One region of the Gluconobacter sp. OJA genome, then DNA from elsewhere that is predicted to be linked to it. Evidence: riboswitches for the same ligand, from Rfam matches in the RefSeq annotation. Region 1 holds a riboswitch; the other holds the start of a gene.
The links. Region 1 has a riboswitch for thiamine pyrophosphate ahead of ABDK75_RS02480 (TonB-dependent receptor domain-containing protein). Riboswitches for the same ligand answer to the same signal wherever they lie in the genome.
Positions count from the first base shown of each region.

Region 2: it holds a riboswitch for thiamine pyrophosphate, as region 1 does, so the genes downstream of both, thiC (phosphomethylpyrimidine synthase ThiC) here and ABDK75_RS02480 (TonB-dependent receptor domain-containing protein) in region 1, are expected to answer to the same signal.

Region 1 covers NZ_JBDIWI010000001.1:537,315-540,890, forward strand. Annotated here, with positions in the region: gene ABDK75_RS02480 (TonB-dependent receptor domain-containing protein) at 1-1,796, opposite strand, end outside; TPP riboswitch at 1,880-2,012, opposite strand; gene ABDK75_RS02485 (S46 family peptidase) at 2,151-3,576, shown strand, end outside.
Region 2 covers NZ_JBDIWI010000002.1:208,832-212,407, forward strand. Annotated here, with positions in the region: gene thiC (phosphomethylpyrimidine synthase ThiC) at 1-1,337, opposite strand, end outside; TPP riboswitch at 1,396-1,545, opposite strand; gene ABDK75_RS11400 (DUF1543 domain-containing protein) at 1,645-2,142, shown strand; gene ABDK75_RS11405 (gamma-glutamylcyclotransferase family protein) at 2,174-2,521, shown strand; gene hemA (5-aminolevulinate synthase) at 2,597-3,576, opposite strand, start outside.

The DNA of each region.
Region 1 (3,576 bases):
TGGCGGTTGGTGAAGTTATAGTTGAATAGCGTCAGGCTGCCGATGATCCATTGTCCTGCGCGGCGATATCCCAGTTCTTCGGAAATGGAATATTCGTTGCGGACATCCGCGCTGCCGGTTGTCGCGAGTGCGCCGGAGGTCGGGTCGTAGGTGTTGTAAAGTGCCGTCTGGTCCGGGGCACGGAAGTTGGTCGTGGCGTTGAAGAAGATCTGGTTCTGCTCATCAATGCGCCAGCGGACGCCAAGACGCGGCAGAGGCTCCATGCTGTTTGACGCCACACGATACTGAGGGCCGGGAACATTGTTCGTGCCCGCGCGGCTCATCATAACGGCCTTGAAACCCGCTTCGATGGTCAGGCGATCATGCAGGAGCGAGATATGATCGCCCAGATACAGTGCGTTGGTCTGGGAAATAGTGTGGAAGCTGCCGCCCAGCAGTTTTTGCCCGTTCGCAAGATGGATCAGGCTACGGCTGTTTTCCGCCCAGATATCGCCTGAGGCGCCGGTGGCGGAAACGGTTGTGAAGGGCTGCTGCTCGTTGTCGTCTCCATAATCGTACCAGTAACCGAGGACGAAATCGTTCCAGCCGGTTTTGTAATGCATGGTTGAATTGAATCCGGAGCGATAACTGCGCTGGGTGTAGTTAGCACGCACGACCGCGGTGCCGTCCTGCGCATTGGGTAGCGCGAGCGTGTCATTCAGAGGCTGAGTGCCGTTATAGAGACCGGTTTCCGTCAGTGTGGAGCCGCCCGGAACGTTGCCATAGGCGAACTGTGCGTAAGGTGTGACGTCCAGGGAAAGCTTGTGCGTCAGATGCAGATGGACGGGCGCACCTGCATAGAAGGTGCGTTCCGGCGCGCGCCACAAACGCCAGTAATTGACGGCATTGTCTGCGTTGGAGGCGTCATAATGGCCTGCAAGGTTGTTCGCGCCATGGATGCCATCGGCTTTCCAGCTTTCCATCGTAACCTGCGGATAATAGCTGGTGACGGTGGTGTTGAAGGAGCCGATGAGGCTGGCGCGGTTGCCTTGGCCCCATTCCTTCAGGAGCTTGAAATCGACATGCTGGCGTTTGTCCCGCCCCGGCCCACGCCAGTTGTCGCTGGCGCTGTGGGAATAGGACACAAAGCCACGAATGCCGGAATTGCCGATGTTGCCCGTTTCAAGGCGAATGAATTCGCGATTGGTGTCAAAGGAGCCATAGGAGACGCTGGCGAAGCCCCCGGCCTTCTGTGACGGATCGAGAAAGGACAGGCTCATCAGCCCCCCGGCGGCGTTCAGGACAGGGCTGTCCAGATCGGCCGACCCTTGGGCAAGTGCGACCTGACTATAATTCTCGCTGTCAGCGAACTGGCTCGGATATCCGGAATAATAGGCGACATCGTTCAGCGGTGTGCCTTCCAGCACATAGCCGATAGCATCATTGTTTAGGCCGCGAACGGTCAGGTTGGTGTTGGGCGAAAAGCCGAATGGGTCGGATGTGGCGACATTCGCACCGGGCAGCATGGAGGCGAGCTGATAGGCCGTCGCCATCGGGGGCTGCTTGTCCATGTAGTCACGGCTGACTGTGCTGATAGAGCGCACGCTGTTTTCCGGTCGGATCAGTCCGCCGCCGGGCTGATGTCCGGGTGCGCTGTCAGAAACGCGGTGGACAGTAATGTGCTCGGCCTTCGGGGCGATGGACGCAGGCGGGGTAAGGGCTGTGGTGTCCGCCGCGCGCACTGTACCGGCACAAACGGTCAGGCCGAGCAGGAAGACAGGAACCTGGCGGGATTTGCGCGCAAATACGGTGGTCATGATGGTGCTGTCCCGCCTGCAATACTGCGATCCCCCCATGCGCAGCGGGGACGACGAGAGACACCGAAAATCCAGTCTTTGGATCTGTCAGTAGCCACCATCCCTCCGCCAGCATGAACTGGATCAGGTTCGATGGGTCACTGCGCTGGTATGGCTCTAAAGCGCATACCCTCAGCAGTCTCTCAGCCCTTTGTCAGGGCACCCCAAGGTGAAGAAGCACTCCTTCATGGGCCGCGAGAGAATGTCAATAAATTCCGTAAGGCATGGGGGGATCAAAATTTCGTCGGCAGGGATGGAGCAGCGATGCAGAGCAGGATAGAGTATTGTTATAAGATAACATTTCTAGGATCTGTCATGCGTGTTGTGAAGCGCCTGTTACCTACTCTGCTCATTGCAGGCACAGCCCTCGGTTCAGCTCGGGCCGAGGAAGGAATGTGGACGTTCGATCATCTGCCAGCCCGTCAGTTGAAGCAGCAATATGGCTTCGAGCCTTCGGCTGAATGGATCAACCACGTCATTCAGTCTTCAGCACGTCTGGCAGAAGGATGCTCGGCGTCTTTTGTCTCTGGTGATGGGTTGGTGATGACAAATCATCATTGTGCCAATACCTGCCTGACCGACCTGTCGGACAAGACGCACGATTATTTTCATGATGGTTTTTCGGCAGCAGATGTTTCCAAAGAGCCGCAATGTCCGGGTATGGAACTGGATCGTCTGGATCAGGTGAAAGACGTGACAGGCCGTGTCGCTGACATGACCTCAGGCAAGCACGGTGCGGATTATGCAAAGGCGCTTCAGGCTGCCAGTAGCGTTCTGACGAAGGAATGTGCGGGCGGAGATGCAACACGCTGGCGGTGTGATGTCGTGACGCTCTATCACGGTGGTCAAACTGCGCTCTATCGCTATCGTCGATATCAGGATGTGCGTCTTGTGATGGCGCCGGATCAGGATATCGCATTTTTCGGTGGCGATCCGGACAATTTTACCTTCCCACGGTACGATATCGATCTGTCGATGTTGCGGGTGTTTGAGGACGGTAAGCCGGTCCACACACCTTTCTTCAAGTTTGATCCGAAAGGGCCAAAAGCAGGAGAGCTGGTGTTCACGTCTGGTAATCCGGGGCGAACGCAGCGGTCTCTTCCGGCCAGTGCATTGACGTTCCAGCGGGACATTATCCTGCCAACCATCATTGGGGTGTATTCTACCAGCGAAGGGGCGCTCTGGCAGTATTCACGTGAAAGCAAGGAACATCTGATTGAAGCGCAAAATACGCTGTTCGGCGTTCAGAACGGCCTGAAATCTCTGTCGGGCACCGTGAAGGCCCTGCGGGAACCCGGCGTCATGGAAAAGCGTGAAGCGGAAGATCGTGCTCTACAGGCCTGGATTGATGCGGATGCCGAGCGCCGCAAGATCTATGGCGAGCCGTTCAAAAAAGTGGAGGCTGCACTGGCCATACAGCGCCAGTCTTATGGCCATGACTTTGCCATTGCCCGTACAGTTCATGGCCTGCTGGGTGATGCTGTCATGCTGGTATCAGCCGCGCAGGAGCGACAGAAGCCGGATGCCGAGCGTCGTGCGGGCTACCACGATGCCGAACTGGCTGAACTTGAAGCTGAAATTTCTGCCAAAGTGCCGGTGCATGTCGATCTGGAAACCATGACGCTGGCTCTGGGCATGACCACGATGCGTCAGATGCTGGGTGAGGATGATGCTGCCGTGCATCTGGTTCTCGGCACAAAAAGCCCGGATGAACGCGCTGCGGAGCTGATGCAGGGAACGA
Region 2 (3,576 bases), on a different contig from region 1:
AGCGTGTAGAACGGTGCTTCACCACATTCCTTGAGCTGCTTGGTCATGTTGACCTTGATCTTATGCATCGGCACATGACCCGGCCCTTCAATCATGACCTGACAGCCCTTTGCCCAGGCCACCTTCGTCAGTTCGCCCAACGTCGTCAGTTCAGCAAACTGCGCCGCATCATTCGCATCGGCAATTGACCCCGGACGCAGCCCATCCCCCAGTGAAAAGGTGATGTCATACCGGCGCATGATGTCGCAGATTTCTTCGAAGTGCTCGTAGAGAAAGCTCTCACGATGATGCGCCAGACACCAGGATGCCATGATGGAGCCACCACGGGAGACAATTCCCGTCGTACGCTTTGCTGTCAGCGGGATGTGCTGAAGACGGACACCAGCATGAATTGTGAAATAATCCACGCCCTGCTCGGCCTGTTCGATCAGCGTGTCGCGGAAGATCTCCCACGTCAGCTTCTCAGGAACACCATTCACTTTCTCCAGCGCCTGATACAGCGGCACCGTGCCGATTGGCACTGGAGAGTTCCGCATGATCCAGTCACGGATGTTGTGAATGTTTCGGCCTGTAGAAAGATCCATCACCGTGTCCGCGCCCCAGCGGATGGACCAGACCAGTTTTTCCACCTCTTCGGCCGCAGAAGACGTCACAGCCGAATTGCCGATATTGGCGTTCACCTTCACAAGGAAGTTGCGGCCAATAATAACCGGCTCAAGTTCCGGATGGTTGATATTGGCGGGAATGACAGCCCGCCCCCGCGCCACTTCTTCGCGCACGAATTCTGGCGTGATGAACGCTGGAATTTCCGCACCGAAATCCTCGCCATCTGCCCGGCGCTCTTCCGCTCCCTCAGCCATTTCAGCACGACAGACGTTTTCGCGATGAGCAATATAGATCATCTCTTCCGTGATGATCCCGGCCCTCGCATATTCATACTGCGTGACGTGCTGTGCGCCCTCACCCGAATAGACTTCGTGCGGTGCCGGACACGCCGGAACAGCTTGCGCTTCGCTTGCGAAGCCGTTGTCTTCCGGCTTCACGGCCCGCGCTGCAACCCGCTCGAAGCCCCGCTTGGCGAGCCATTCTGCACGTGGAGCCGAGAGGCCCTTCGTCACATCAATCGTGACAGACGTGTCTGTATAAGGACCAGACGTGTCATAAACTCTAACAGGCGCTTCATTCGCTGACGGATGCAGCGCAATTTCGCGATATGGAACCAGAATATCCGGGCGTCCCGGCGCTTCGGACCATTTCTTGCAGGAACCCTGAATTGGGCCTGTCGTCACATGGCCTACAGCTGGTCTCTGGTTCAGGTTTTGTGGAATGTCACCCATGTTCGCCCCCTCTGAGGCAGAGGGAGCAACAGCACGCACCACTGGCAAAGCCAGTTTCGTTGTGTCTCAACACCATTCCCTCCGCCGGTTCTAACCGGATCAGGTTTCCCGGATGCAGGATGCACCCGGCAGGGTCGTCACACCGCAGACCTTACAGTCCTTCAGTGACCTCTCAGCTTCTTTTGGCGAAGCTCCCCCTGGTAGGGGCCACACTCATCGCATCGGCTTCGTCCTGTCAATGCGTTTCACCGTGAAGTGTGTCGGGGAACCAGCTATGACCTGCTTTACGTTTTGAGGAGACACGCTCTTGAACCTGTATGTTTTCTATCTCGGTGGCGCAGCACCCGGCGCGAACATCGAAGTTCATGATGTTCAGTTTGCGATCGCGAACAAGCCGGAAGATGCTTATCCATCACTTGCAGAACGCTGGTTTGGGGTTCGGAATTCCCTGCACGTCGATGCTTATGGCATCATCACATGGGCGGACGGACACGCCGTCACACTCAGTCCTGAAAAGCCTACAGGCACCCAATCGCTCTATTTCATCAATATGGGTGGATATGCGGCCGGTGAGTTGAAGGAAGAGCACGCTTTTACCTTCCTCGTCGCCACATCGGCAGAGGATGCCAAGGCAAAAGCCAAAAAGACCCTATTACCGGGCTATGACCATCGCCACCGCGACAACTTCATGGAAGTGGATGACTGTCTGCCGCTGGAACAGATTGATGGGCTTTATATCCATCTGACTCCACAGAACGACGGGCACCCTATCACAGCGCTTTGGCAAGGCTACCGAAAGATCTGACGTCCCTGCGCTTTATCTCACGGAGCTACTCATGCCTGATCAGATGCCAGTTTACCTGTTTTCTTACGGAACACTCCAGCAACCCGAGATTCAGCTGTCCTCATTCGGTCGCCTGCTGCATGGTGAAGAAGATGCGATGACGGGCTATCAAGCGTCGATGATGGAAATCACGGACGCTGCTGTCATCAAGGCCAGCGGCAAACGCTTTCATCCTGTTATTCACCCGAGTGACAATCCACAGGACGAAATCACAGGGCAAGTCTTTCGCATCACTGAACCTGAGCTTCTCGCTGCCGATGCTTACGAAGTGTCTAGCTACAAGAGGGTGCAAGTTACACTGCGCTCAGGCAAAAATGCGTGGGTCTACGTGCTCGCCTGACCAGCTCCGAATCAAAAAAGGCAGCCAGTGACCCGGCTGCCTTTCTCAGAATTCAGAACGCTGTCTTACCTGACTTCAGGCAGCCTCAGAGCGCTTGAGCTGACGTTCGCGCCAAAGCGTGGAGAGTGCTTCAACCAGTTCATCAATTGCTTCGTTCGTATGAAGCGGCGTCGGCGTCAGACGCAGACGCTCAGTTCCGCGCGGGACGGTCGGGAAGTTAATCGGCTGGATGTAATGCCCAAAGCGGTTCAGCAACTCATCGGAGAGATCCCGACATAGCTCAGCCTCACCCACCATGACGGGTACGATATGGCTCGGATTGCCGACATGCGGAATACCTGCCTTGTCCAGAGCAGCGCGCAGATAGGCTACAGCGCGCTGCTGTCCGTCACGTTCTGCGCTGCTGCGCTTGAGATAACGGACGCTGGCCAGCGCACCCGCAGCAATCATCGGCGGCAGAGCCGTGGAGAAAATGAAGCCTGAACCGAAAGAGCGCACGAAATCGCAAAGGGGGGCGGAGGCAGCAATGTAGCCGCCCACGACGCCATACCCCTTGCCGAGCGTCCCTTCGATCACCGTCAGACGATGAGACAGGCCCAGCTTTTCAGCCACGCCCGCACCATGATCGCCGTACATGCCCACGGCATGAACTTCATCAAGGTAAGTCATGGCGCCGTATTTGTCGGCCAGATCACAGAACGCTTCGATCGGGGCGATATCGCCATCCATGGAATAGACGGACTCAAACGCGATGATCTTCGGAACGTCTGCTGGAAGTTCCTTCAGGCGACGCTCCAGATCTTCCACATCGTTATGACGGAAAATCTGCTTTTCAGCGCGGGAATGACGGATGCCCTCAATCATGGAGGCATGGTTCAGTTCATCAGACAAAACCACACAGTTCCGCAGACGGCCCGCAATAGTGCCGAGCGTTACCCAGTTGGACAGATAGCCCGAGTTGAAAAGCAGGGCGCTTTCTTTCCCGTGAAGGGAAGCCAGCTCTTTTTCCAGTTCCACATGATAGTGGTTCGTGCCGGAAATGTTGCGCGTTCCAC